3 regions of the Staphylococcus debuckii genome follow, and region 2 is predicted to be linked to each of the others. Evidence: predicted binding sites of a transcription regulator. Region 2 holds the regulator's gene; each other region holds the start of a gene.
The links. Region 2 encodes NrdR, which represses ribonucleotide reductase genes. Its sites were predicted from a motif close to AACACNATATATNGTGTT; they were not measured.
Positions count from the first base shown of each region.

Region 1 (8,073 bases), 940 kb from region 2:
TAACCATCACCTTTAACCGAGAAGAAGTCATGGTTTTTCGTTGAAGTGTCTAATGCATTTTCGATAATCGGATTGAATTCACGCTCTTCAAAGTAAGGCTCGAATCCTAAGTTTGAAAGTGCCTTATTTCCATTGTAACGTACGTAATTTAAGACGTCCTCTGTTAATCCGATATCATCATATAGTTTATGAGTATAAGATACTTCGTTTTTGTATAATTCTTCTAAAAGTTTATACATGTGTTGATCAGCACGTTGCTTTTCATTCTCAGAAAGTTCATTACGTAGATGTTGCGCATCTAGGCCTGTAAATACACCGTGAATCGATTCATCAAGTAGAATTTTACGGATAATTTCACCTGATGTTGTCATGCGTCCTTGCCCAGCAAGATATAAAGGATAATAGAAACCAGAATAAAATAAGAATGTTTCTAAGAATACACTAGAGACACGTGCAATATATTGATCATAAATTGAAGCTTCTTTTCCCCAAAGTTTATGATAATTACCAACGATTTTATCTGATTTATATTTTAGATGCGGTTCTTCTAATACCCATGTATCTAGTAAATAGTTTGTTTCACTAGAGGGTAGTAATGTTGTGAAAATATGAGAGTAACTTTTAGCGTGAATTTGTTCCATCATTGCCATAAAGGAATAAACTGCTTTTTTACGCAAATCTTTAGTGTGAAGCATAATTAATGGCATTCCATCATCAGCTTGATGTGTATCTAAACCAGTTAGACCTGCCAATGCTTTTTTAAATGTATCTTGTTCCTCAGGTGTTAAAGTTTTCCAACTTGCAATATCTTTAGAGACTTTAAATTCTGTTTCTACCCACATTTGGGAAATGTTTTGTCGCCAAAACATATTAGTCATGTCTTCCTGCGTGTTCCAATTGACAGCGATCATCAATGTGCATTCTCCATTCTTCATTTAATTTTAGTTTATCGTCAAGTGCTTAAAGGAGGGACCACTTACACACATACTGTCATTGTGTAAAGTCGTCCCGATTTAATAATTGTCAGCTCTAATTTTTAAGTTAATTTGTTAAATTGCACAACTTGTACATTCATCTACGCTCAATAATTTATTACGTGTATAATAAAGAGATTTCAATCCTTTATGATGTGCATAAACATATAGGCGTGATAATTCACGTGTTGAGATTTCTGAGTTCACATATAGGATTGTTGAAATCCCTTGGTCAACGTGTTGTTGAATTGTAGCTACTAAATCAATTAAACGCATTTGATCAGTGTTAAATGCTGATTTATAGTACCACATTGTTTTAGGAGATAAGAATGGCATTGGATAGAATGTTTCTGAGTTGCCATAAGTACGACGTTCAATTTGATCTACAATCGGCATTACTGAACTTGTTGCATTCTGCACATAAGAAATACTTTGTGTAGGCGCTATTGCTAAACGATATGCATGATATAAACCATATTCCTTAACATCTTCTTCAAGTGCTTTCCAATCTTCAGCTGTTGGAATTTCTAGGCCTTCAAATAGTGCTTTGACTTTTTCATACTCAGGAACAATGTCAGCTTGAGTGTACTTTTCAAAATACTTGCCACTCGCATAATCAGATTTATCGAAATCTTGATAAGCTTCGCCACGTTCTTTAGCTGTTTGCATTGAACGTTCAATTGAGTAATAGTTCATTGTCATAAAGAATACATTTGCAAAGTCTTTTGCTTCTTCAGATTCATAACCAATTTGGTTTTTAGCAAGGTAACCATGCAAGTTCATAACGCCAAGTCCTACTGAATGCAATTCGCTGTTTGCTTTGCGTACACCTGGAGCATTTTGAATATTAGCTTCATCACTTACAACTGTTAAAGCATCCATACCTGTATGCACAGAATCTCTGAATTTGCCTGATTCCATCACGTTAACAATATTTAATGAACCTAAGTTACATGAAATGTCACGTTTGATTTCATCTTCTATACCATAATCATTAATGATTGATGTTTCTTGTAATTGGAAAATCTCAGTACATAAGTTACTCATTTTGATTTGGCCAATATTAGAATTAGCGTGAACTTTGTTTGCGTTATCTTTAAACATTAAATAAGGATATCCTGATTGCAATTGTGTTTGTGCAATTGTATTCAACATTTCACGTGCATCTTTTTTATGTTTTAAAATATTTGGGTTTGCAACCATATCATCGTAATATTTATCAAGATCAATATCATCTAAGGTTACGCCATACTCGTTATACACTGTATGTGGTGCGAACATGTAGAAATCTTCGCCCTTTTTCGCAAGTTCAAAGAATTTAGCAGGCACAATTAAACCAGTAGAAATCGTTGATAAGCGGATATCTTCATCTGCGTTTACTTTTTTAGTGTCTAAAAATTCTTCAACATCGTAATGGAATATATTTAAATATACTGCGCCAGCTCCTGGTCTTTGACCAAGTTGATCTGCGTAACTAAAGCCGCCTTCTAATGATTTTGCAACAGGCAATACACCTTTTGCTACACCTTTAATGCCCTTGATTGCTTCACCGCGCGCACGTAGTTTAGATAAGTTGATTGCTACGCCGCCTCCGATTTTACTCAATTGTTTCGCTGTTGAATCAATAAAGTTAATTGAATTCAAGCTGTCATCTACTTCTAATAAGAAACATGAAACAAGTTCGCCTCGACGTGCACGACCTGCATTTAAGAATGTCGGTGTTGCAGGTTGGTAGCGTTGTTCAATCATAGAGGAAATGAATTGACGTGCTTGTGCTTTATCGCCATCTGCTAGATAAAGCGCTACGATTGTCGCGTGTTGCGGGTAATCTTCTAAATATTGTTGTTTATCGTTAGTTTTAAGTGCATAGTCTTTGAAAAATTTACTTGCAGACATATAGCTGGCAAATTTGAATGGTATACTGCGCGCAAAATCAGTTAATTCTTTCAAATCTTCCTCGCTGTATTGTGCAAAAACATCTACATAGAAATCATTGTCGACAAGATAGTGCAAACGCTCAATTTCACTATCGAAATAAATAGTATGATCTTTAATCTCTTCAAGATAAACTTCTAGCGCTTCTTGGTCTTTTTCCAAACTGAAAAAGCCGTCTTCTTTACGCTTTGTTACCTCATTATTTAATTCAATATGATTATATTGCTTTTCGTTCATTGTCTTCATAAAAATGCCCCACCTTATCTTTAAACTCTTCAACGTCTTTTTGTGTTCCTTGTACTTCAAATTTCATTAAAAGAGGCACGAGGTATTCTCTGGATATTGTATCGCTGGCTTTTGCGAAGTTTTGTCCCCAATTTCGATTACCGCTTCCAACTACTCCTCTTATCATTGTGCCGTTATGTTGCAAGAATGTCTTGACGACATCCGGTACTTCTCCAAATCCGATGGTACTAGTGACCAATATATAAGGTTCATCTATGCGTATTTCCGCACAGTTATCATTTGTGATTTCTAAGGTGTTATCAAAGCCTGTTCTTGTTATAAACCGTCTTACATTTCCTGTGAATGAGAAATAAACTACCTTCATTGAATCACCCGCTTTCTTATAAAGAACGCGTCATTCTTTATCTCCATAGATTAAAGCAGAAGCCATAAATAAAAAACATGACAGGCTGTCTTATTGCTATTGTTGTTTCTTGAATGAGACTTTATGACTGCTGCATGTTTGCATTTGATAATGATATTAGAATGCACTTTCCTTTAACACTATATGTAGTGGTCATTCAATTTACGAGCTGTATATATTTGAATCTTCACCTTATCATTTTATCAGTTTCACATTGAACGCATTTACAAGAATACCAACGCGTTTGAACTACTTTCAACCATTAATAACACTTTAATCATGAATTAATCGCTTAAACGTTACTTTGTACTTTTAAAATAATAAGGTGTGAAAATGCATTAAAATAGTTAATTTTAAATTTAGCATTTTTCAACTTAACCACAACATATAGTGTCGGTTTTCGTTCTTCAATACTATATTATGTGATTCATTATACCTAACACACTTTGTAATTTCAAAGAGAATCATTGCCCGAAAATTATTTTTAAATTGTCATAATCGATGTAATGACCGTCACATCTATCGTTAAGGAACAAAAATTTTTTAAAAAAAGCCCTCAAAATAAATAATTGTAGTTTTACCCTTGATTTTTTCAAAAATTATGCACTTCTTATGAAATCAAGCGTCTGCCATTCTGGACCTTGTAAGCTTGATACAACTATCTTAAAAATTTAACTATTTTCATCTTAAATACTATGTGAAACTTCAAACCTCACTAACAGAACGTATGTTCGATTTGATTATAACTATTCTATCAAAGAATTGCAAGGACTTATAGCAATAACAATTTGAATTATGCTAAGATGATATACGTTAAGTTTTGAAGAAAGTAGAGGCGAAAATATGGATCCGAAAATTAAAGGCATCATTGCTATCCTCATTTCAGCAATCGGCTTTAGTTTTATGTCGTTGTTCTTCAGACTTTCAGGTGATTTGCCTGTATTTCAAAAGTCTTTAGCACGTAATTTAGTTGCGATGTTGATTCCTTTATATTTCTTATATAAATATAAACAACCGATGTTCGGCAAATTGAGCAGTCAGCCCTTGTTGATTACCCGTTCTACTTTAGGTTTAGTCGGCGTATTATTAAATATTTATGCGATAGACCATATGTTGTTAAGTGATGCAGATACTTTAATGAAATTAAATCCTTTCTGGACGATTTTGTTAAGTTTAGTATTCTTACATGAGAAAGTGCGTAAATATCAAGTTACTGCTATGATTGTAGCCATTATAGGGATGTTATTTGTGGTACAGCCTCAATTTTCATCAGCTATGATACCTGCAATCGGCGGTTTATTCTCGGGTATTTTCGCCGCAGCTGCGTATACTTGTGTACGTGCCTTGAGCACTCGTGAAGCACCTTACACTATCGTGTTTTATTTTTCATTCTTCTCAATTGTAGCTTTAATTCCATTTGTAATCTTCACATATGAACCTATGTCTATGATACAAATCGTTTATCTCATCGGCGCCGGGTTATCTGCTGCAGTAGGTCAAATCGGCATCACCTTAGCCTACAGTTATGCCCCAGCACGTGACATTTCAATATTCACCTATGCATCTATCATCTTTACCGCTATCATGGGAATTGTCATCTTTGGTGAATCACCAGATTTATACGCTACACTCGGTTACGTTATTATTATTAGTGCAAGTTATTATATGTTTGAAAAAGCACGTCGGCAAGGACGTAAAAATAAACCTACCCGTGCACATAAAGGAGCGAAATAAAAGTGTCAAATGAAGGACGTAAAAAAGAAGAACTGGAAAACATTACGTTATTAGGCAATCAAAACAATACTTATCATTTCGATTATAGACCAGATGTTTTAGAAACTTTTGACAACAAACATCAAGGTCGCGATTACTTTGTTAAATTTAATTGTCCAGAATTCACTTCTCTCTGCCCTATTACAGGTCAACCTGATTTTGCGACAATTTATATATCTTATATTCCAAATATCAAAATGGTAGAATCAAAATCATTGAAACTTTATTTATTCAGTTTCAGAAATCATGGAGATTTCCATGAAGATTGTATGAATATCATTATGAATGATTTAATCGAATTAATGGATCCGCATTATATTGAAGTATGGGGAAAATTCACGCCACGAGGCGGTATCTCAATCGACCCTTATACTAACTATGGTCGTCCAAATTCAAAATACGAACAGATGGCTGAATACCGTATGATGAATCACGACTTATATCCAGAAAATATTGATAATCGTTAATATTAACGCTCCTATTTAGGGGCGTTTTTTAACAAAAAAATATTATTAAACTTTTTGTGTAATTATTACGTGATGAATACCACAATAATTTTCAGAATTTTCTTGTATAACTTTTCCTTATCGCTTAAAATAACATTTAAGCAGTTAGGGGGGAATTTATGAATAAAAAACAATATACACGAGAAGAAGTCGTCAACAGTGTGCCACGTACAGGCTTCTTCGGACATCCTAAAGGACTAAGCACTCTATTCTTTACTGAATTTTGGGAGAGATTCAGTTACTATGGTATGAAAGCCATTTTAGTTTACTATCTTTACTATTCAGTTGCTAAAGGCGGATTTGGGCTCGATGAATCTGTAGCCATGCAAATTGTAGCCTTATACGGGACATTAATTTATATGTCTGGAGTCATTGGCGGTTGGATAGCAGACCGAATCACAGGTACGCAGAATGCTGTATTTGTCGGTGGAATCTTTATTATGTTTGGTCACATCATCTTAAGCCTACCGGGCAGTTTAACAGCAGTTATGATTGCATTACTGCTCTTAATTATTGGTACAGGCCTCTTGAAACCAAACATTTCAACTACAGTGGGTGAGCTTTACGAGAAAAATGATCCACGTGTAGACTCAGCATTTACGATTTTCTACATGGGTATCAACGCAGGGGCTTTGTTGTCACCAATTATTACTGGATATTTACAAACACGTGTAGGTTTCCATGCTGGCTTCGCAACTGCTGCCATCGGTATGTTTATCGGACTTGTCGTTTATTGGACAAAACGTAAAAAATATTTGAATTTAGCGGGATTGACTGTACATAATCCTATGACTAAAAATGATGTGAAGAAATTCTCTATCATAACTATTGTGATTGCAGCGGCGTTCGCGCTCTATCTTATTATTTTAAAAGCATTTAACGCATTAACAATCGAAAACTTCAGTTTACTTGTTACTATCCTCGGAATTGCTTTACCAGTATTCATTGTGGCTCGTATGTTAATGAGTAAAGAAGCAACGTCTGAAGAAAAATCACGTGTTCGCAGTTACATTCCTTTGTATATTACATCAGTAGCATTCTGGATGATTCAAGAACAAGGTTCAACTATTCTTGCAAACTTTGCAGATAAAAATACACAACTAAAAATGTCTGAACTTACAGGCGGCGCAATTCATTTTGATATTCCAGCAGCTTGGTTCCAATCACTGAATCCTATCTTTATCGTTGCATTAGCACCTGTATTCGCAACTTTATGGGTGAAATTAGGAAAACGTAACCCATCTACAGTAATGAAATTTGCAATGGGCGCTATTATTGCTGGCCTATCTTATCTCATTATGATGATTCCATTAGCTGGAGGATTGCATGGAGCACTGATCAATCCTATATGGCTCATGCTCAGTTTCTTGCTTATTACAATCGGTGAACTTTGTATTTCTCCTGTTGGATTAGCGACTACTACTAAACTTGCACCTTATGCTTTCACAGCGCAAATGATGAGTTTATGGATGTTGAGTAATGCAACAGCCCAAGGATTAAACGCACAGCTAGTAGTACTTTATAAAGGTATGAATCCTTCTGAGTATTTCATGTATTCAGGCTTATTAACAATCATTATTGGTGTCTTGCTCATCGTAGTTTCTCCTATGGTTAAACGAGGCATGAAAGGTATTCATTAATCAATTTTAAAATATATTTCGGGGAGCGGGGACATAATGTCTCCGCTTCTTTTGTTTCCAAAGTAATTTATTCACTACTTTGACTGATAATTTGTAGATTAAATTGATGACTATAATAATCTGAAAATTGTTAATATTATTATTTTTAGAAAATTATTGAAACTATTAATTGATGAGAGTAAAATCTAATATAATCAGCCCGTTTAGGATAGAAAGGTCGGGATTAATTTGCAGAATAATTTGCATAATCAGCATGTTCAAGAAATTCCTCAAAAAGGTTTCTTCGGACATCCAAGAGGATTAGGAGTACTCTTCTTTGTAGAATTTTGGGAGAGATTCAGTTATTACGGAATGCGTGCACTCTTAATCTTTTACATGTTTTACGCCATTAAAGATGGCGGTTTGGGAATGGATGAAGTTACAGCACAATCTGTAATGTCTATTTATGGTTCACTTATTTTTATGACTACCATTATTGGAGGATGGGTAGCTGACAGAATCACAGGTACACGGGGCGCCACTATGTACGGTGCCGTATTGATTATCATCGGCCATGTGGTACTTAGTCTACCACTCGCAAATATTGGTTTATTTGT
Region 1 is NZ_CP033460.1:801,476-809,548, reverse strand. Features, by position in the region: gene nrdF (class 1b ribonucleoside-diphosphate reductase subunit beta) at 1-911, opposite strand, end outside; gene nrdE (class 1b ribonucleoside-diphosphate reductase subunit alpha) at 1,050-3,155, opposite strand; gene nrdI (class Ib ribonucleoside-diphosphate reductase assembly flavoprotein NrdI) at 3,127-3,519, opposite strand; gene CNQ82_RS03570 (DMT family transporter) at 4,402-5,292, shown strand; gene queF (preQ(1) synthase) at 5,295-5,798, shown strand; gene CNQ82_RS03560 (peptide MFS transporter) at 5,957-7,477, shown strand; gene CNQ82_RS03555 (peptide MFS transporter) at 7,706-8,073, shown strand, end outside.
Region 1: nrdI (class Ib ribonucleoside-diphosphate reductase assembly flavoprotein NrdI) is a predicted target of NrdR. The motif match lies at 3,695-3,712, and genes of this name have one in related genera.

Region 2 (8,073 bases):
ATTACTTATCATAAATGATAAGTAATTTTTTTGTTTATTTTTGTAAAACGCTTTCATTTTTACGGAATTATGCTATACTGATTCCATAAAGTATAACACATATAAAACGAGGGGTGCTTTTTATGACAACGAATATTGCAATTAACGGAATGGGACGTATTGGGCGTATGGTACTACGTATCGCTTCTAAAAATGATGATTTAAATGTAGTAGCGATTAATGCGAGCTATCCTCCAGAAACAATTGCACATTTAGTAAAATACGATACGACTCATGGTAAATATGATGGTGAGGTAGTACCGACTGAAAACGGTATTCGTATCGATGGTCATGATATTAAATTAGTTTCAGACCGTAACCCAGAAAACTTACCTTGGAAAGAATTAGATATCGATATTGTCATAGAAGCTACAGGTAAATTCAACCATGGTGACAAAGCAGTAGCACATATCAATGCTGGCGCTAAAAAAGTATTATTGACAGGGCCTTCAAAAGGTGGTCATGTACAAATGGTTGTTAAAGGCGTAAATAACGATAACTTAGATGTTGAAGAGTATGACATTTTCAGTAATGCTTCATGTACAACAAACTGTATCGGTCCAGTTGCCAAAGTATTAAATGATAATTTCGGTATTGAAAACGGATTGATGACAACAGTACATGCTATTACAAATGACCAAAAAAATATTGATAACCCACATAAAGATTTACGTCGTGCGCGCTCTTGCAACGAAAGTATTATCCCTACATCAACTGGCGCTGCAAAAGCACTTAAAGAAGTTTTACCAGAATTAGAAGGTAAATTACATGGTATGGCACTTCGTGTACCAACTAAAAACGTCTCATTAGTCGACTTAGTTGTAGACTTGAAAAAAGAAGTTACAGCTGAAGAAGTGAACCAAGCATTTGAAGATGCTGATTTAAATGGTGTCTTAGCTGTTTCAGACGAGCCGTTAGTTTCAGTAGACTTTAATACAAATCCTAACTCAGCTATTGTTGATGCAATGTCTACATTAGTAATGGATGATAAAAAAGTAAAAGTAATCGCTTGGTACGATAACGAATGGGGTTACTCAAACCGTGTCGTTGATATCGCAGTAGAAATCGGAGAATTATTGAATACTAAAGAAAAAGCAACAGCTTAATCATTGCTGCTGTCATATATTAAACCAGCTGATTGGAAGTAGGGCTCCAATCAGCTGGTTTTTGCTTTGAAAAATTTGAAAAGTTCCGCTTTCTTTTGTGTTAAGTAAGATTATAGTATAATAGGCATAATTAATATGAGAGGTGAAAATGAATGAAATGCCCTAAATGTAATTCAACACATTCTCGTGTAGTGGATTCAAGACATGCAGACGAAGCCAATGCAATTCGCAGACGACGAGAATGTGAAAATTGCGGTACCCGATTTACTACATTCGAACATATCGAAATGAGTCCGTTAATCGTTGTGAAAAAAGATGGGACACGTGAGCAATTCTTAAGAGAAAAGATTTTAAATGGGCTAGTTCGTTCATGTGAGAAACGTCCAGTCGGTTATCAGCAATTAGAAGATATTACGAATAAAGTAGAATGGCGTTTAAGAGATGAAGGACAAGCCGAAGTTTCATCTCGAGAAATCGGGGAACATGTGATGAATTTGCTGATGCATGTTGATCAAGTTTCCTATGTTCGTTTCGCCTCTGTTTATAAAGAATTTAAAGATGTTGACCAATTACTGGAATCTATGCAAGGCATCTTGCAAGAAAAGAATAATCGGAGTGACAATTAATTATGTTTAACCAAGACGATTTCGGTATTCGACCTCAAGATCCGTTTAATGTGTTACAATCTGAAAAATTATCAGAAGCCCAATTAGAGGTTTTGAACCGTTTGTTTACTCCATTAATCGGTACGAGAGCGATTGGTGTATATCATTACTTATCACAGTTTGCGAATCCTAAGCATAATCAAGCATCCACTCATTATGTCATTATGAGTGAATTGAAAATTAATCTAGGAGTTTTTCGTGAGGAAATGAACCGGTTAGAAGCAATTGGTTTAATTAAAACATTTGTGAAACATAACAAAGATAATTCACATTTTGTATATGAATTAGTGCAACCGCCAACTCCTAAACAATTTTTCAATGATCCTATGCTTTCTGTTTATCTCTATAAAGAAGTAGAGAATAAACGTTATCACCAATTGAAACGTTACTTTGAACATACTCAAATGGATTTAAGTGATTATCAAGAGGTTACACGTAATTTTACAGATGTTTTCAAAGTTCCTAATCAAGCTTTCGATAATGTTCAGAAAAATAATATTACTCAAACCGCTTCTTACAAAGGAATTAATTTAGATAGAGTGCAATTTGACTTTGAATCACTTTACCAACTATTGAGCAATCACTTTGTCAGTTCAGAAATTGTTGAAGAGCAAGCGAAAGGTCTGATAACACAACTTGCCGTTTTATATGGTATTACACCAGAAGGAATGAAAGGACTTATTTTAAAATCGCTTACCAGCAATCAACGTATCTCATATGAAGAGTTGCGCAAACAAGCGCGGTCTTTTTATGCCATTGAGCATGAAAATCAATTGCCCGCTTTAGAAGCTAAAGCCAATGTACCTACAACGCCCCAACAGCAAGAAGAAGTTATTGAGTTGACTAGAGCACCTCAGACACCAGAAGAATATGAGAGCTGGTTTAAGTTGATGGATGCTACAAGTCCGATTGATATGCTGACAAGTTGGGCAAAATCTGAACCTACATTGAAACAGAAATATCTGGTGGAAGATTTAATAGTGAGAGAACAATTGCCGTTTGGTGTTATCAATATGCTGCTTCAATACGTAATGCTCAATAATGATATGCAATTGCCGAAGACTTATATCCAAGAAATAGCTTCTAATTGGAAGAAGAAAGAACTATCTTCAGCCGCTGAAGCACATGCACATGTGATGGATATGAAAGAAGCTGAAAAACAACGTAAAGCTAAACAAAATACTAATCCGCCAAGATTTAAGAATTATGGTCAGCAAGTTGCCTCGAAGGAACTTACTCCTGATTGGCTGATTAAAGGAGAACATAAGAAGAGAAGCGGTAAAAATAAAAGAAAAGCAGATGATGCTGAAGATCAAAGCCTGGCTCAAGATAGAGCAAACTTTCTTAAACATTTAAAAGAAACATGGAAGGAGGATGACGAATGAAACGTTTCAGTAATATAATGCAAACTTCTCCTGATTTTCAAAAGCGATTCGAAAAGATTAAAAAGGACGTTATTAACGATCCAGATGTCAAAAAGTTTTTAGAAAATCATCGAGCTGAATTAACCAATCGAATGATTGATGAAGATTTAAATATTCTGCAAGAATATAAAGATCAGCAGAAGCATTATGACGGACATGATTTTGCTGACTGTCCTAACTTTGTGAAAGGACATGTACCAGAACTTTATATTGAAAATGGACGGATTAAAATCAAATATCTTCCGTGTCCATGTAAGATCAAACACGATGAGGAACAGCGAGAAGCACATCTCATTACCTCTCATCATATGCAGCGAGATACTTTGAATGCTAAATTAAAAGATATTTATATGGACAAGCGTGACAGATTAAATGTTGCAATGGTAGCGGATAAGTTTTGTAAGGATGTTATTGCAGGAAAAGAGAATGTGAAAGGCTTATATCTTTATGGTTCTTTTGGGACGGGTAAGTCTTTTATTCTAGGTGCTATTGCTAATCAATTAAAGTCGCAAAAAATTCCTTCAACTATCGTTTATCTACCTGAATTTATTCGTACTTTAAAAAACGGATTCAAAGATGATTCATTTGAGAAGAAATTACAACGGATCAGAGAAGCGAATATATTGATGCTGGATGATATTGGTGCAGAAGAAGTAACGCCATGGGTGAGAGATGAAGTCATCGGACCATTACTTCATTATCGTATGGTACACGAACTTCCTACGCTGTTCAGTTCAAATTTAGATTTTGATGAACTTGAACATCATCTTTCTATCACACGTAATGGTGCAGAAAAAACCAAAGCCGCTAGAATTATGGAACGTATTAAATCATTGGCAGCACCGTATGAACTTGTCGGCGAGAATTATCGTGACGATTGAAATTTTGAAAAAATGAGTTATAATAGAATTAAATCTGAATTAACGTAAACAAATCGAGGATAAGATGAATTGTTTCCTGATACACAGAAAACTGTTGGTGATGAGAATACAGTTATCATAGCAATTGATTACTCCCTCGTTGATATCGATATTCGTAATGAATATCCGGCTCAAGACCGTTATCTTATGCAGAGATAGATAAGTACATGCGGGAATCATGTTTTTATCTGAACTAGGGTGGTATCGCGATAACCTCGTCCCTTTATTGGGAGGAGGTTTTTTTGTTTTTACGTAGAGGATTATATATTGGAGGCGTTTATGAATGGATAAAATCAATATTACTTTCCCAGACGGAAACAGTACAGAGTTTGATAAAGGTATTACTACTGAGGAAATTGCTCAGTCTATCAGCCCAGGACTTCGTAAAAAAGCAGTGGCTGGTAAATTCAACGACAAAATGGTGGATTTGACTCGTCCATTAGAAGAAGATGGATCAATTGAAATTGTAACTCCAGGAAGTGACGAAGCTTTAGAAGTTTTACGTCATTCTACTGCTCACTTAATGGCACAAGCATTAAAACGTTTGTATGGAGACGTGAAATTCGGAGTAGGACCAGTAATTGACGGCGGCTTCTATTATGATTTCGATACAGATGTCAAAATCTCTTCAGATGATTTTCCTGAAATTGAAAAAACAATGAAGCAAATTGTGAATGAAAATTATAAAATTGAACGTAAAGTAGTGAGTCGTGAAGAGGCAAAAGCATTCTTCAAAGATGATCCTTATAAATTGGAATTAATTGATGCGATACCAGAAGACGAATCAGTAACATTATACACACAAGACGAATTTACTGATTTATGTCGCGGTGTACATGTTCCATCTACTTCTAAAATTAAAGAATTCAAATTATTATCAACTGCAGGTGCTTATTGGAGAGGTGACAGCAACAATAAAATGCTGCAACGTATTTATGGTACAGCTTTCTTCGATAAAAAAGATTTAAAAGCACACTTGAAAATGTTGGAAGAACGTAAAGAGCGTGACCACCGTAAAATCGGTAAAGAATTAGACTTATTTATGAATAGTCAACTTGTAGGTGCAGGTTTACCATTATGGTTGCCGAACGGTGCTACAATTCGTCGTGAAATTGAACGCTATATTGTAGATAAAGAAGTTGCATTAGGCTATGACCACGTATATACTCCTGTACTAGCCAATGTTGATCTTTATAGAACATCCGGACACTGGGATCATTATCAAGACGACATGTTCCCGCCAATGAAATTGGATGAAACAGAAGAAATGGTCTTGAGACCAATGAACTGTCCGCACCATATGATGATTTACAAAAATAAACCGCATTCATACAGAGATTTGCCGATTCGTATTGCAGAATTAGGTACAATGCATCGTTATGAAGCAAGTGGTGCAGTATCAGGTTTACAACGTGTTCGCGGTATGACTTTAAATGACTCTCATATCTTTGTAAGACCAGATCAAATCAAAGAAGAATTCAAACGCGTTGTTGAATTAATTCTTGATGTATATGAGGACTTCGGATTTAAAAATTACAGCTTCCGATTAAGTTATCGTGACCCTGAAGACAAAGCTAAATACTTTGACGATGACGAAATGTGGGAAAAAGCAGAAGCGATGTTGAAAGAAGCCGTTGATGAAATGGGCTTGCCATATGAAGAAGCAATTGGTGAAGCGGCATTCTACGGTCCTAAATTAGATGTTCAAGTTAAAACAGCTATGGGTAAAGAAGAAACTTTATCAACTGCACAACTGGATTTCTTATTGCCTGAAAGATTCGAACTTGCTTATATCGGTAAAGATGGTGAAGAACATCGTCCGGTAGTTATTCACCGTGGTGTGGTTTCAACAATGGAACGTTTTGTTGCCTTCTTAACTGAAGAAACAAAAGGGGCATTCCCAACTTGGTTAGCACCAAAACAAGTTGAAATTATTCCAGTAAACGTTGATTTGCACTACGACTATGCAAGACAAATTCAAGATGAATTGAAATCTCAAGGCGTACGTGTGGAAATCGATGACCGTAATGAAAAAATGGGATATAAAATCCGTGAAGCACAAATGCATAAAATTCCTTATCAACTTGTAATTGGTGATAAAGAAATTGAAAATAATGAAGTAAACGTTAGAAAATATGGTTCTAAAGATCAAGAAACTGTAGAAAAAGATGAATTCATTTGGAATTTAGTTGATGAAATTCGTTTGAAAAAACAAAGACAACAATAAGACCTTGAAATAACTGAGGTATTAAGGTATATTACAATGTAGTTGAATAAATATTAAAAAAAGTGTTAGAGGTTGCATCTTTGATGAGTAACTTATCAGAAGCTGTGTGGAGCGTAGGTTGAATGAGTTAAAGGCAAAGATGCCGAAATATATAATAACCATAACTATTGTATATTGGGACAGTTTTCGAATAGAAGCTGGACTGTCACAAAATGTGATGTGCTACCGTATATTTATAAAGTCGAACAATGGTTGCATATCTTGGATTTGCAACCATTGTTTTTTATTTTATTTGCAAGCCTCTAATCCTAGGAAAGGAAACGTTTATGGAAAATAAAACTAGTCAAGATGCAGGCATACAAAGAGGCCTGAAAGATCGCCATATTTCTATGATTGCAATCGGCGGATGTATTGGAACAGGTTTATTTATGACATCTGGCGGTGCAATTCATGATGCAGGGCCGTTAGGGGCTTTACTTGCATATTCAATTATAGGCATCATGGTATTCTTCTTAATGACATCACTTGGAGAAATGGCCACTTATTTACCAGTTTCAGGTTCGTTCAGTACTTATGCGACACGCTTTGTCGATCCATCACTTGGATTTGCACTAGGATGGAACTACTGGTTTAACTGGGTGATTACAGTAGCGGCTGACGTGACAATTGCAGCACAAGTGATTCAATATTGGGAACCGATGAAAATAATGCCAGCTTGGGGCTGGAGCGTTCTGTTTATTATCATTATTTTTGCTTTGAACTCATTATCAGTAAGAGTTTATGGTGAAAGTGAATATTGGTTTGCGCTCATTAAAGTGGTAACTGTTGTTATCTTTATCATTATCGGCTTATTAACTATTTTCGGTATTATGGGCGGTAAATTTATCGGATTTGAAGTCTTTACATCCGGAGACGGTCCAATTCTCGGAGGCAGCTTAGGAGGCAGTTTATTATCTATCTTAGGTGTGTTCTTAATTGCTGGATTCTCATTCCAAGGTACTGAATTAATTGGTATTACTGCAGGAGAATCTGAGAACCCTGAAAGAGCTGTGCCGAAAGCGATTAAACAAGTATTCTGGAGAATTTTGTTATTCTATATCTTAGCTATTTTCATTATTGGTATGTTAATTCCATATTCTAGCTCAGCACTTATGGGCGGCGGAGATAGCATTGCTACTTCACCGTTTACATTAGTTTTCAAAAATGCAGGATTAGCATTTGCAGCATCATTTATGAATGCTGTTATCTTAACATCAGTATTATCGGCTGGTAACTCAGGAATGTACGCTTCTACAAGAATGCTATACTCAATGAGTAAAGATAAACTGGCATCGAAAGCCTTTGGAAAAACATCCAATAGCGGGGTGCCTTATATCTCACTATTCGCTACAGGACTTGTAGTAGTAATTATTTTCCTAGTACAAAAATTAAGTGGAGATGCTTATGAGTATATTGTAGCAGCAAGTGGTATGACAGGCTTTATCGCTTGGGTCGGAATTGCAGTCAGCCATTATCGTTTCCGCCGTGCATTTAATGTACAGCAGCACAGTAAATATGAATTGAAATACAAAGCTAAATGGTTCCCGTTTGGTCCGATTTTTGCAGGTATATTATGTGTCATTGTAATCATTGGACAAGATGTTGATTTCATTAAAACAGGTCATTTTGATCCGAATAGATTTATCATCACTT
Region 2 is NZ_CP033460.1:1,742,645-1,750,717, reverse strand. Features, by position in the region: gene CNQ82_RS08270 (glyceraldehyde-3-phosphate dehydrogenase) at 123-1,145, shown strand; gene nrdR (transcriptional regulator NrdR) at 1,298-1,771, shown strand; gene CNQ82_RS08260 (replicative helicase loading/DNA remodeling protein DnaB) at 1,774-3,195, shown strand; gene dnaI (primosomal protein DnaI) at 3,192-4,115, shown strand; gene thrS (threonine--tRNA ligase) at 4,438-6,381, shown strand; lysine riboswitch at 6,440-6,614, shown strand; gene CNQ82_RS08245 (amino acid permease) at 6,708-8,073, shown strand, end outside.

Region 3 (8,073 bases), 560 kb from region 2:
TAATGCCCGTGCTAACTTGTATCTCAAATGTACCTAGAAAAGCGGATAATTTAATTTCCGAGCGAAATGAAAATAGAAAACCAATTAATCCGCCCACTAATACGCCTAATAAAATTTTGCTAAGGTATAACGTGTTTTTCTTTATGTTACTCATAATCATCCTCCTCAAAAATAAAAATATCTTCAATCCGTTCTCCAAAAATACGTGCTATTTTAGCTGCAGTAAGTACGGAAGGCATGAATTCGTTTCTTTCGATCAAAGAGACTGTTTGACGTGAAATCCCTGCTTTTTTAGCGAGTTGTGTTTGGTTGTAACCGTCACGTGCTCGCAATTCTTTAATGCGTGTTCTCATATTTCTAACCTCCGTTAACCACTATACTATATTATCTTTGTCATTTTGACAATTATATTAGTCAAAATGACAAGGGTAATATTCAAAACACTTATTAAAAAGACGATTCCTTTATTGAAAAAGAAATCGTCTTTCAAATCTATTATTCATAATGTGTGTGGTGACTGCCAGCTGCTGACTCAGAATAGGACTTATGAGATGTAGGTGCATGCCCTTGCTCGAATTTTTTCCCAGCAGGGCCACGTCCATATTTGTTATCTTCTGGTTGACTAGGTAATAGTGTAATTACAAAAATATAAACCGCCAAGGCAACGTAGATTAATAAAAATAAAACAACAAATATCCATAAAACACCATGGTGCTGTGCATCTGTTCTTACCATAGGGTTTATGAAGTTATATGAGATCGTAGCAACGATAAAACAAATGGGTACTGTCATTTTTCTTCCTGTATCATGAAATCGCCGAATTAATAACGCGATATTCGGTATCAGTGTTGCTAGAATTAAGAAAAGGTATAGTCCTGCACTAATCAGAAAGATGATAGCTGAGTTGAGTGCTGCTGTCTTATGGCCATCAAACGAATTAGCGAACCAGTAAAAAAAAGATATAGTACTGCTTAATCCGAGCAACGAAAAAATAAGAAAATTCCATAGTGTCCACCACCAGAATTCAGCACGTCTGGCCCGCCCTTTAAAATTGAAATAATTCTTCCAAAAAAGCAAGAAGGCGCGACCGAAACCTACTCTTTTCTCCAATTTGCATCACCTGCCTGCATACGAGCACTCCCTCTTACAGGACCATATTTATTATCTCTTGGATCACTCGGTAAAACAGTAATGACAAACATATAAATCGCAAAAGCCATGTAGCCCAACCAAACTAGGACACCTAAAATGATGGACCATGCCGCTGCATCAGAAGCATTGATTGCGACAATCACCAAAATGTAACCAATGATGGCATAGCCTAAGAAGAAGAAATAAATTTTGCCTGATCTTCCGGTATCATGAAAACGACGGAACAATAAAGCAATAGAAGGCAACAGCATTGCCAAGCCGATTAAAGTCACTATAATTATCAGACCGAAGTATATAAATGCACCGATACCTATCAGACCATCTGAACCATTTGCACTACCCGCTATCATCATACTCATGCCAATAACTGCGATAAATGTAATAGGCAGAAAGATAATAAAACTCCATAAAGTCATAAACCAATATTCTGGACGTGTTGCACGCCCTTGAAAATTGACATAGTTCTTCCAAAAGAGTACAAAAGACTCCCCGAAGCCTACTCGTTTTTCCATAAGAACGCCTCCTCGTATTTTAATTATCTCTTGTTACTTCAATTCAATATAATGTTAATATCGAAAAAAGTAAATTTGTTTAAGGATTAAGCAAAATTATATTTTGACTTAAGTATTTATTATTATATTAACACAACACTTTGATATATCTGATTCTCTCAACGATTTTTTCATAATATTTACAATCGACATCAGTGGTATATCTCAACCTTTTTTATAATCACATTATTGTTATTATGATTAAAAATTGCTTAAAATAAATAACAAGTATAAATATAAATTTATGATACAAGGAGGTCAGTCATGGACTTTATCAATCGTACTACGCCAGAAATTGCAAAAGATTTATTAGGCGTGAAATTAACCTTTGATGATGGAGAGAACCAATTTTCTGGTTATATTGTGGAAACTGAAGCTTATCTTGGAGCGATTGATGAGGCAGCGCATACTTATAATGGCCGCCAAACGCCTCGCGTACAATCCATGTATAAAGATGGAGGAACTGTCTACGCTCATGTGATGCATACGCATTTATTAATCAACTTAGTTACTCAGCCTGCAGGTACCGCTGAAGGAATCCTTATCAGAGCGTTAGAACCTGAATTTATTACAGATCAAATGATAGAAAATAGAAATGGCAAAGAAGGCATCGACTTAACGAATGGTCCTGGCAAGTGGACACGCGCTTTTAATATGACGATGGAATTGGATGGCACACGCTTAAATGAAGGACCGCTGTCCATTGATGTCGAGGCACGTAAAATACCTGTTTCAATCGTCGAAAGCCCACGTATCGGTGTGCCGAACAAAGGAGAATGGACACATAAACCACTTCGCTTCACTGTTAAAGGCAATCCTTATGTCTCTCGCATGCGTAAATCTGAAATGACTGCTCCAGACAAGACTTGGAAAGGTCAAAATTAAAACCGGCTGCAATTGGATTTATTTCCAATTCAACCGGTATTTTTTAATAATCTACAACGTTACAAGCTTTCAAAGAAGTTTGCACATCAATAATACGTTGATTCAACGAGCCCTTGTAAGCTAAACCAGGTTGATACAACTTTTCCATAAATGGTCCATCTACAAGTACATCAATCTCTTTCAGCAATTCCCCTCTTCTGCCTTTATTTTTCTGCAAAGCTTCAAAAATAAATCCTGACCAAATCCAAATAGATTTTTCCTTACCGAATTTTTTTCGAAAGGCCTGAACTATAGGTTCTACCGTATCTAGATTACAAAACGGCTCTCCACCTAAAATGCTTAAACCTGCAATATACGGAGGGGAACAAGCTTCTATAATAGTCATCAGTACCTCATCATCGAATGGTTCGCCATAAGTGAAGCGCTGGGATGCTTGGTTATAACAGCCTTTGCAATTGAATGGACAACCAGATACATAGACGCTGCACCGCACACCTTCTCCATCTGTAAAGCTTTCTCTTTCAATTTTAGCAATATAACCTTGTCCGGTTTCTAATTGTTCAAACACCTTGCATCATCCCTTATCTTTCAGATGTTTGACGCGTGCAGTAATTTCTTTTTGGCGTCCTTCGATTGTCGGTCTTTGCACCGGGTTGCCTAAGTAGCCGCAAGTACGTTTCACCACATCTACCGTTTCAGGATTATGATTACCGCAAGTTGGACACGTATAACTTTTAGCTGTCGTATTAAATTCACCTTCAAAGCCGCATTCATAACATTTATCAATAGGCGTATTAGTCCCAAGATAACTGACTTTATCATACGCATAGTCCCAAACCGCTTCCAACGCCTTCGTATTATGCGTCAATTTTGGATACTCGCAATAATGAATATAGCCGCCGCTTGCCAAAAACGGGTAATCCTTTTCAAAATCCAGCTTTTCAAAAGGAGAAACAGCTTTACGTACATCATAATGAAATGAATTCTGATAATACCCTTTATCTGTGATATTCGGAATCAAGCCAAAACGTTCACAATCCAAACGACAGAAACGATCAGTCAACGATTCACTCGGTGTACTATAAAGACTGAAGAAAATGTCATATTGTGCTGTCCACTGTTTTTGAAAATCCTTCATGCGACGCAATATATCTAAAGTAAAAGTTTTCGCTTCAGGATTTGTTTCCCAATTAGGACCGTAAAATACAGTGGCCGCTTCATACAAGCCGATATAACCAATGGAAATCGTTGCCCGTTGATGTTTAAACAACGCCATCACATCATCCGTTTCAGTTAAACGCTGATGAAACGCACCGCTCTTATACAATATAGGCGCATTGTTCGGCACCGCATCTTTCAATCGCTCAATACGATAAGCCAACGCATCATGAATCAATTCCATGCGCTCATCTAACAAACGCCAGAACGCTGCTAAATCTCCGCTCGTTTCAATCGCAATCCGTGGCACATTCAACGTTACCACACCTAAATTCATACGCCCGCTATTCTCAAGCTCCCCTTGCGCATTCTTCCATGCCGGCAAGAAAGAACGACAACCCATCGGCGCCTTGAAATCACCTAAAATTTCCACCGTCTTATCATAATTCAAAATATCCGGATACATCCGCTTCGTTGAACAATCCAACGCCAACCGCTTCACATCATAATTCGGGTCTCCCGGTGCGAAATTAACTCCTTTTTTGATGGAAAAGACAAGCTTTGGAAAGATGGCTGTCACATGATGGTGCCCCAAACCTTGAATACGCGTGCGCAAGATAGCCTTCTGAATCATTCGGCTATATTTATCAGTACCTAGACCAAAGCCTAAGGTTACAAAAGGTGTTTGACCATTAGAAGTATACAGCGTATTAATTTCATATTCTAAACTTTGCATCGCATCTTGAATATCCTTCTCAGTTTGTTGGTTCACATATGTATCCAATTGATCAGGGTAGACAAACTGTTCAGCCATTTTACGATGTTTCTCGGCGTTTAATTCCGCATATTGACTTAAAATCTCATCAATTCGGTCCACTGTACATCCGCCGTACTGACTGCTGGACACATTTGCAATAATTTGGACAATCTGTGCAGTCGCAGTTTGAATAGATTTCGGAGAATCGACTTGTGCATTTCCGATTTCAAAGCCGTGTTCTAACATTCCTTTAATATCTATCAAACAACAATTCGTTAAAGGTTGAAATGGATGATAATCTAAATCATGAAAGTGAATATCGCCAGATTGATGTGCAGCCGCTACATGTTTCGGCAATAATTTTTCTAATGCGTAAGATTTTGAAACGACCCCCGCCGTTAAATCACGCATCGTTGTAAAGGTTTCACTGTCTTTATTAGCATTTTCATTAATAACAGTCGGATCTTTATTGATTAAGTTGCTTAGGCTTTCTTCAATTTTAAACATAAAATACCCCTTCCATTTCTATATATAGTGTTCTAATTACAAAATTACCACAATATATAGTAAATGAAAGAGGTTCTTGGAGTGTTAACAGAGATGTCATAGCTTTATGTCTTTCTTTTGAATTTCATGTTATCTGCAATAAAATTTATTTTAAAGTTAGATGAAGTATTAAATTGAGTAATTAAGCGGACGTTCTTGGATTACAGAAGTATCATTTAAACGGTGATTTTTAAATTCAATCAACTTGCAATCTGGTAGTTGTGCGTTAGTTTCATCATGTAATAATCCTAAATAGAGATAATTTTCTCTGTCTTGCAGATAAGGTGTAATATCATAGATTTGGGACTCTTCCGCTTGGCTGATTTCCATTCTGATTTGATGATTCAATTCTATTAAAACTGTCTTGTGTTTCATTGGATTAATCTCCAAATGATACGTATAGTCTGGATTGAAATGATGAAGATCAAAATATTGTTCTGCAATTTCCACTTTCGTATTTACATTAATTACTGATGGCCTTTCCCATTGTGCTAATTTAATAATATTTTCTAGTCGGTGAATCGATGAAATTTTTTCCATTTTGGTTTTATAAAGCTGCTCAATTTTGTGCATACATTGTTGTATTGGATTGATAGTTTCAACATAATAATAAGTCAATATTCAGTCCCTCCAATGGTTTTCTTTTTTCTAGTAAAAATTTAGCATGATTTTTAAAAGAGTCACATAGCATTATGTTTCCAATTACAGACGATTTGTTGCCAATTTATATTTTATAATTATATGCTGTCACTATTTATACAAATATTAGTTAATTTACTCAAATATGTATTTGAAATCAACAACTATTTGGATTATACTATATGTAAGCGTTACCAAGATTGTGATCTCCTTCGCAGTCTTTCTAATGCAATTACCAAAACCAAAATTGCTACAAAAATAAGCAGTTCAACCTTCTACCAGTTGAACTGCTTATTTTTTATTGATCTAAGCCGCGTTGCTCGATCCATGATCTTAATGTTGTATCTAAGACTACATCAGTATGATGCAATGCTTCAATATCAGATGCATTGACCATAACTGCAATTTTCTTCATTTGTTCAATGAATTCTTCTACAAACTCTACAGTTTGTGCAATACCATTGGATTCGACTTGTTCTAAGAACGGGCGAGACATACCGACTGCTTCTGCTCCCAAAGCCAGACACTTAATCGCATCAAGTGGATTTCTCACTCCACCGCTAGCAAATACAGTAACTTGGTTTTGCAGATTTTTACTTTCTAATAAAGATTCTACTGTCGATTGACCCCAATTCTTCAGATAAGACATGTCTTTCAGTTGGCGTCTTTCATTTTCAATATTTACAAAGTTTGTACCGCCTCTGCCACTTACATCCACATAACGGATACCGATTTCTCTTAAATCTTGAATCAGTTCGCGGCTCATTCCGAAACCGACTTCTTTTACGATAACTGGAACATCAACTGTTTGCACTATCTCACTTAAATTGTCCATCCAATTTGAGAACGTTCGATTTCCTTCAGGCATTACGAGTTCTTGCGGAGAATTGACGTGCACTTGCAATGCGTTCGCCTCTAACATTTCCACTGACTGCTTGGCTAAATCAGCTGGCACATCAGCTCCTACATTACTAAAAATAATACCCTTTGGATTCGTTTTGCGAACGATATCGAAAGAGCTTGCCATTTTACTGTTACGTAACGCAGCATGGGTTGAACCTACAGCGATAGCCAGCCCAGTTTCACGTGCTACTACGGCTAACTTCTCATTAATTTGTTTCGTCCATTCACTGCCTCCAGTCATCGCATTGATATATAGCGGTGCAGACATTGAAAAGTCCGACAAATTTACTGATAAATCGACTTGATCAACATCTATACTCGGAATAGAATGGTGCACGAATCTGACTTTATCGAAATCCGTCAGTTGCGGATCATTTTGCGCCATCGCTATTTTTACGTGGTCGTCCTTTCGTTGTTCCCTTTTTGAATCGCTCATCGCATTTCCTACTTTCTGTTCTCTTAAACTCATATTATTGTAAGTGTATCAATCTCTGAGTGCTTCTGCTACCTATTTGCAAAAATCACACCGAAAAGTTAAAACATATTTTTACGTTTGAAATACCAAATACATCCTAATGAAATCACTAACATCAGGAGCAATACGATGTAATAACCATAATGCCACTTAAGCTCAGGCATATTTTGGAAGTTCATACCATAAATACCCGCAATCAAAGTCAAAGGCATGAAAATAACCGAAACAATCGTCAATATCTGCATGACTTTATTCATTCTAAAGGTTGTATAGGATTCGAAGTTATCTCTGATTTCTCGCGTAATATCTTGTGCCGTCTGTAACATGCTTTCTTCTTTCGCAATATGGTCAATAATATGCTGGATATACATTTTATGACGTTTATCCTGTACTAATCGACTTTCATTCTGCAAAGTATCGATAACCTCTTTCATAGGCATAATTACTCTGTTTAATTTAATGATATCCGACCGTAAATCAAAGATATGGTCCATCATGTATTTATTCGTGCGATCTCGGCCATGTTCATCCTCAAACATAAAGACCTTATCTGAAATATCTTCCACGTAATAAAAATAATTATCCACGATATGATCTAAAATAAATAAGACAATATCTTCACAATCAAGGTTCTTGTCAAAATGATTTTTCACTTGCTTATTCACAGTGTTGACTTCTCTTATATTTCTATGATGATAAGTAATTAGCACATTATCTTTAATAAAAATATTCAATACCTCAATCTCATATTCTCGCGGAGAAATTGTATGAAACACGATATTTTGATAATTTTCATAGGCTTTATATTTAGCTCTCGGATTTGCATGAATGGTATCATCCATTTCTAATGGATTAAATTCAAAGTGTCTGAGTAAATAATCACTCTCTTCTTCTGTCGGTTCATTCAAATCATACCAAATAATCGTTGCGTCGCTCGGAATATCTTCGGCATGCTTGATTGAAGTTAAGGATTGTTCTTTTGTTTGATAATATATGGAAACGCTCAT
Region 3 is NZ_CP033460.1:2,304,403-2,312,475, forward strand. Features, by position in the region: gene CNQ82_RS11190 (DUF3169 family protein) at 1-154, opposite strand, end outside; gene CNQ82_RS11195 (helix-turn-helix transcriptional regulator) at 147-353, opposite strand; gene CNQ82_RS11200 (DUF805 domain-containing protein) at 496-1,110, opposite strand; gene CNQ82_RS11205 (DUF805 domain-containing protein) at 1,095-1,664, opposite strand; gene CNQ82_RS11210 (DNA-3-methyladenine glycosylase) at 1,968-2,588, shown strand; gene nrdG (anaerobic ribonucleoside-triphosphate reductase activating protein) at 2,632-3,156, opposite strand; gene nrdD (anaerobic ribonucleoside-triphosphate reductase) at 3,163-5,010, opposite strand; gene CNQ82_RS11225 (hypothetical protein) at 5,179-5,667, opposite strand; gene fni (type 2 isopentenyl-diphosphate Delta-isomerase) at 5,987-7,027, opposite strand; gene corA (magnesium/cobalt transporter CorA) at 7,126-8,073, opposite strand.
Region 3: nrdD (anaerobic ribonucleoside-triphosphate reductase) is a predicted target of NrdR. The motif match lies at 5,025-5,042, and genes of this name have one in related genera.